DNA from 2 places in the Schleiferilactobacillus harbinensis genome. Region 2 is predicted to be linked to the other one. Evidence: riboswitches for the same ligand, from Rfam matches in the RefSeq annotation. Region 2 holds a riboswitch; the other holds the start of a gene.
What was found. A riboswitch is a leader RNA that binds a small molecule or an ion and turns the genes downstream of it on or off. The one in region 2 is predicted to bind thiamine pyrophosphate.

Region 1 (3,409 bases), 1.4 Mb from region 2:
AACAAGGGGACCGGATCACGCTGAATGGCAGTACGCAAAAATACCGCATCGTCGGGCTGACCCACGACCGCCGGTTTGCCACTGTACCTGTATTCTACACGAGTTTAGCCACATATCGGCAAATCAAATTCGGGCAAAAACAAATTGCTAACGTGTCAGCTGTTGTCAGTCCAAAAAAGCTGAAGAACCTGCCGAAAAACACGGAACAGGTAACCAAAGCGGCGCTGATCACCAACATCCCCGGCTACACGGCCCAAACGATGACTTTCATGCTGATGATTGGGGCGATGATCGGCATTACACTGTTGATCATCGGGATCTTCATGTATATCCTGACGATTCAAAAAATCGGCATGTACGGCGTCATGCGCGCCCAAGGAATCCGTACCAGCGCCATCGTCGCGGCCTTGTTCTGGCAAATCCTGGTCCTGGCCGTCGTCGGCGTGGGTATTGGGATCGGCCTATTAGCCCTGACGGCGCTGTGGCTGCCTAAAACGATTCCGTTCTATTCCGATCCCCTGCTGCTGGCGATCATCACCGCGGCCTTGATCGTGATGTCCCTCGTGGGCGGTCTATTCTCCCTGCGCCGGATCCTGCACATCGACCCGCTGGAAGCTATTGGAGGCGAATAATCATGGCATTAATTGATTTGAAACAAGTGACCAAAGTTTACGGCAGCGGCCACACTGCGGTCACGGCCCTGCATCCCACCGACTTCACATTATCGTCAGGCGAGTTTGCCACAGTCATCGGTCCGTCCGGCTCGGGTAAAACGACGTTGCTGACGATCATGGGCAGCCTGCAGCAGCCTACCAGCGGCCAGGTCCTGATCAACGGAGAGGATACCACCAATTACAGCGAACACCAGCGCACCGACCTGCGCTTCAACACCTTCGGCTTCATGCTCCAGGGCAGCAACCTGATTCCCTTCCTCACCGTGAAGGATCAATTAGCCCTGGTGGACCGCTTCAACCACCACAAGCAGCACGCCATGTCAATGGATTCGCTGTTCACTATGCTGGGCATCACCGACTTGGCCCGCAGCTACCCGGCGGAACTCTCCGGCGGCGAACGGCAGCGGGTGGCTATCGCCCGAGCGCTGTATAACGACCCGCCGATCATCCTGGCCGACGAACCCACCGCCAGTCTGGATACCAGCCGGGCTTTACAGGTCACCGAACTGCTGGCCACTATTGCCCACAAAATGAACCGGGGTGTGGTGATGATCACCCACGACACCCGGTTACTGGATACGGTTGATACCGTTTATGAAATGCGCGATGGTGTTTTGCAAAAGCTGGACGCCAGCGGCGTGCAGAAAATCCGCGCGGCGGCGGTTTAGGAAAAGTTAACCCGAAAGATGTGTTAGCCTGGGTCAAAGAAAACCACCCAGATCTATTCTAATAGCGCGCCATACTACGGGGAACTACCATTTGAGGATCTCTTGAGCCGATGGTAGTTCCCCGTAGTGTTTTAGCAGGTGCTGCACATCAGCGACAGTGGGGACGTAGCCGGAGTACATTTGGTTGGTGATGGCAAAGACCAGTTCGTCGTAGACGGTTTTGCTGGGCATGGTAACCCCCATGATGGTTAACTGTTGGGGGTCGCGTTCCAATGGTCTATATGGATTGTTTTGCTTGTCTTTCTTGTCCATAAATGTTTCAACTCCTTCAACAAATTATGCCATATCGTAAGGTCAGATAGCCCGCAGAATGCCTCAAAAATTGGATAAATCAATTGAAAAGTCCCTTAAATTAATTGAGTACGATGAAAACAGTTGACCCCCAGCCCAATCCGGGCTAAACTGTAGCCAATTGAAACGAGCTGGGGTGCCATTAGTGGCTGAGAGAAACCCATGAACCTGATCTGGATAATGCCAGCGGAGGGAGCTCATGTTATTCTTTTTGCCATTCGGTCTTTCTCTCGGCGAGAAAGACCGTTTTTTATCTCCCAATCGTTTCAAAAACACAGGGAGTGATTATTTTATGCAACATGCAAATAGCCAAGTTGCCCAAGTGAATCCAGTCCGCTGGACCATTCGGGACGTTATCTTTTTAGCCCTCATCGGTGTTTTCTTCGGCATTATTTATCAACTGTGGAGCTATGTGTATTACGCCCTGGCCGCGACGCCGCTGAAGCCCTACGCCAACGATATGACCATCGGCGTATGGATCATGGCCGGTCCCTTAGCCGGTGTCCTGCTGCGCAAAGTCGGTGCGTCGGTGATCGGTGAATTACTGGCCGCCGCGGTGGAAATGATGCTGTTCTCCAGCTGGGGGGCCGCCGACCTGATTTCCGGTTTCATTCAGGGTATCGGCAACGAACTGGGCTTCGCCGCCACCGGCTACAAGAATTGGGAAAAATTAGGCCTGCTCATGTCCACCATCGGGGCTACCATCGTCACCTTCGCCTGGGATTGGTTCCAAAGCGGCTACAAGGCCTATACCCCAACCATGAACATTACCTTGCTCATCATTCGCTTTGTCTCCATCGGTTTCTTCTCCGGCGTGCTGGTTTACTGGATCAGACAATTGGTGGCCAAGACAGGATTGTTGAAGTAAATGGACCACTTTGCTGTAACCAATTTGACGTTTGCCTACGCTGAAGATGCGCCGCCGATTTTTCAAGATCTGACCTTTGCCCCGGAACCGGGGACCTTCAACCTGCTGACGGGGCCCTCCGGCAGCGGCAAGTCGACGCTGCTGAAACTGTTAGCCGGGTTGTATCCGCAATACGGCGGCGTTATTCAGTCCGGCCAAGTGACGGTGAACGATACCGAGATCAGCACGCTGCAGCCTTTCCAGCGGGCGGCGCACGTGGCGATGCTGTTTCAAAATCCCAGTCGGCAGTTTGCCATGCGCACGGTGCTGGAACAGTTGCAGTTTGCCCTGGCCAATTTACAACTGAGTCCGCCAGAAATCGACCGGCGCATTCAAACGGTGCTCACCGATCTGCACTTGACGCAATTCACCCACCGGGCGCTGGAAACGCTGTCCGGCGGCGAGCAGCAGCGGGTCGCCCTGGCCAGTGTATTAGCCCTGGGCAGCTCACTGATTCTTTTGGATGAGCCCTTTGCCAATGTCGACGCGGCGGGGCGAACGCAATTATTGGCCGACCTCAAAACCTTGCAGCGCACCCAGCATAAGACGATCATCCTCGCCGACCATGACCTGTCCGGTTACGCCGGCTTAGTGGATCAACTGTACCACGTTGACGGCACCCAGCGTACGCTGCTTCAGGAATCACCGGCCGCGCTGCCGGCAACGACCCCCGCGACCCCCGTTCAGGGCCGGCCGCTGACCACGGGGCCCCTGGCGTGGCATGACCTAAGCCTCACCGTCGGGGACCGGCCGCTGATTACGGCCGCGCAGTTCACTTTGCCCGCTGGCCAGCTGGGACTGCTGTCCGG
Region 2 (3,409 bases):
AAAGTAAGCACCGTCGACCCGATACCAGGCGACGGTGCTTCTTTTTGTACAGAGGGCGCAGGCCGACGGTTAGCGGCGTAGGCAGAAGGGCGAAGGACCAGAAAACCCGCGCTTAGGTTTACTGGTCCTTCACCCTTCTGCCCTAGCCGCTGTCGGCCGGAGCCCGTTTACGCGGAGGCTGTCAGGCCCTCACTCCGCCGGCCGCTCGCCCAACCGATGCAGCTCACCAGCATAAATTCCAATATACTGACCATCGCCAGCTTCACGGTAACTTTGCAGCGTCACACTGATCGTATACCGGCCGCCGTCCCATGTTTGCCGATAAGTCATCGTCTTGGGCGGTAATTGGCCTTGGAACACCCGCACGACGCCGTCAATATTTCCATCGTAAACGATCACTGAACCGGCGGTATCCGCGCTGGCCGTCGTACTGGGCATGGCCGCCGTAATGCCTAATCCAGCCGCCACCGCCAGCAATGCTGTCATTATCTTAGCTTTCATGGTGCCCACCCTTTCTCTTAACTGATTATCCAATCACCCAACACTATCAGCATAGTCAATAATATCGTCAGTGCCGTTAAATTGCTTTTGTGCAAGCGATTTATTCAGCAAACCAGCATATTGCCGTACTAAGCAAATTAAAAAAGTGATGTTCTCGAACCGGCCTATACCAGATTCAAGAGAGAAAATGCCCACCATAGCCAAATTACTGACCACAGCGGGCATTATCTGCTTTGTTTAAATTAACTAATGAGCCTCTTCAATATGCCGATTCCGATTCGATACCACAAATAATTGCGGTGCGATGGAGGCCAGTACGCCCAGGACCACCGCCACGTAAATCAATCCCAAAACAGCACTGATCCCGTTAACATACAGGCTGAACAGCCACACATTCCAGCCTTTGGGGGCATAAGGACCCCAGTAGAAGACCCCAGCAATGAAGTGGAAGAAATACTTGGCAATGGTGCCGATTAGGCCGCCAATGAAAATATAGCCCACGGCCATGCCTAACTTGCGGTCCTTCAAAGCGTCTCGCAGCGGCAGGGCCACTAAGCCAGCCAGACCGAGGACACCGAACGCGACCGGATATTCCATGATAATCTGGAGCGGGTTCAACAGATTGCTGCCGCCGCGGAGCATGGCATCCAGCAAGCCCCAAATCAAACCGGCGATTGTTCCCACCTGCCAACCCCGCCGCTCAGCAACCAGAATCAACGGCAGCAAGCCCCACTGCAATTGAATCCCCAACCCGCCGATACTATGGGGAATATAACTCAGCGCCATGGCCAGCGCGGCCATGATGGCGCCCTCGATCAAACCGCCGAGGGTAATCTTCTTCTTCAACATAAAAAAGCCTCCCTAATGTTTGAGTTTCCAAGCACAAAGGAGGTATTTTTCAATACCACGCACAATTCCTACGCTCGCATTAACGAACAGGTTCGAAGGGTCCGATTACTCGTTCTCAGCCAGATGGCTCCCCCTTGTGTGGTTTCTCATTTAGTTTTTCAAAAGCTATCATACCATAACTGGATTGCTTGGCAAGGCCCTTCAGATTACGGCTGACCGTACAAAAACTTATTAATCTTATTCAGCACCAGCGAGTCATCATGGAGCATGCTGTGTTCCCCCGGCAAGCCGCGAACTTCGATTTCACTGAAGGACTTAACGATGGGCGCCAAAATATACCGAATCGATTTGGCTGAGATCACGGTGATGTACTTGTCCGTATTCGTCCCATTGTTCAGGTTGCCGAACACATTTAACACCTTGGCATCTTTTGGGAACCGATTGCGGCTCAAGAGCATTTCTAAATAAGTCGGGTTCATCAAAATCGGTCGGCCGCTCCACGTGAAGCGGTTGAAATTCGGCAGATCGCCCAACGCAACGACGCCATCAAAGGGACCGCCCACCAGGACCAGCTTATTCAGCTTGGGAAACTTCGGATTATCGTAATTCCGCATTTCGGCAAACACCAGCGCTGTGGCACCAACTGAATGGCCCACCGCATTGTATTGGGTGAAGCCGTAGCGTTCTTGCAGGGCGGGCAGGACTTTTTCTAAATAACGCGAAATAAACCGGGTACCGACCCAGTTATCCTTAAAGACCACCTGCACGATGGGATGCGGGTCGTTGGTCCAATTCCCCGCGTAGGACATCTTGCCGCCGCCCTCGTAAGTGACCTGCAGCCAGCTGTCCTGGCGGGTCGCTTTGGCCGCCGATTCCACCATCTGCTGGGTCGAATGGGCGCCGCCGCGGAATCCGTGGACGTATAATGTGGGAATTTGTTTGACTGAAAAATTGCCATCGTTGGCCGGCAGATCCAACCGCTGCTGAGCCTGAGCCTCCACCTTCTGCGATGCCGCCCGCCGTTTCGAAAACCGGGTAAACACCGGCAGCAACCCCGCGCCGGCAATGAAGCCGGCCAAAACCGCCCCTAGGTCGGTGATTGTTTCGCGTTCCAAAATCTTTCCTCCTCGAATATTGACCTATCTACTATAGCATAATGGCGGTAAAACAGCTTGAAATCGGGACAGGCGCGTGCTCACAGGGCCTTCACAACTATTTTTAATTTTCATATTGCCTTTTATCATTGTTGGTGGTATCTTTAGGCCATCATAAATCAGAGGAGGGTTGTCCCATGATGCTGCGCGAAAAGATTTTCTCTCGTTTTGCATTGGTGTTCTTTGCCGATGCACGCCAGAAAATTGAATCGGCAGCCTAATCCTCTGAGTAAGTGGGATTAAGGCACCTGCTTTTTGTGGTGCCTATCATCCATCGTTTATTTTTTGAGCCGCAGCTGCCGACGCACAGTTGACGGCTTTTTTGGTTTCCGCAAACAAAAGATAAACGAGAGGATGATCAGCATGGATAAGCATTTACGGCACTATCTCTGGGAATTTAAGGGACCAAATTCATTATTAGTGATCATCGTACTATTCATGGCGGTGATGCAGACCGCCAACGGGATTGGCAGCGCCAATGCCTTGACGGCACTGGTAGCCGGCCAGTTTCCTAAATTTTTTCTCTGGGTGGGGCTTATGACCGCGGCCTATGCCCTGTACTGCGGTCTAATGGGCGTGCAGCAATATCAGTTTTCGCGTTGCCGGCAACTGATGAATACCGCTATTCGCCGAGACATCACCGCTCGGCTGAGCAATACCAGCTACGAAGTCTTTCACAGCCAATCACCGGCAGTCTATGCCTCTTGGCTGACGAATGATGTCCACACCATTGGGGTCAACGGATTCTACGATGCCTTGGAAATTGTCGAGTCTTCCTTTTCCGTCATCTTTGCCGCGGCAGCCCTCACGGCATACCACTATTCCCTGAGCATCGCAGTATTGGTTTTGGCCGTGGTCGTGTATCTGGTCCCCAAGGCGTTCGACACGTCTTTACAGGCCCATTC

Region 1: linked by a shared signal. The riboswitch ahead of FMM01_RS14860 (ECF transporter S component) and the one ahead of thiT (energy-coupled thiamine transporter ThiT) in region 2 are both predicted to bind thiamine pyrophosphate.

What each region holds. Positions count from the first base shown of each region.
Region 1 covers NZ_CP041364.1:3,007,102-3,010,510, reverse strand. Annotated here, with positions in the region: gene FMM01_RS14875 (ABC transporter permease) at 1-632, shown strand, start outside; gene FMM01_RS14870 (ABC transporter ATP-binding protein) at 632-1,342, shown strand; gene FMM01_RS14865 (hypothetical protein) at 1,427-1,654, opposite strand; TPP riboswitch at 1,816-1,905, shown strand; gene FMM01_RS14860 (ECF transporter S component) at 1,986-2,561, shown strand; gene FMM01_RS14855 (ATP-binding cassette domain-containing protein) at 2,562-3,409, shown strand, end outside.
Region 2 covers NZ_CP041364.1:1,621,276-1,624,684, forward strand. Annotated here, with positions in the region: gene FMM01_RS08270 (hypothetical protein) at 190-501, opposite strand; gene thiT (energy-coupled thiamine transporter ThiT) at 748-1,350, opposite strand; TPP riboswitch at 1,399-1,494, opposite strand; gene FMM01_RS08280 (alpha/beta hydrolase) at 1,557-2,465, opposite strand; gene FMM01_RS08285 (ATP-binding cassette domain-containing protein) at 2,868-3,409, shown strand, end outside.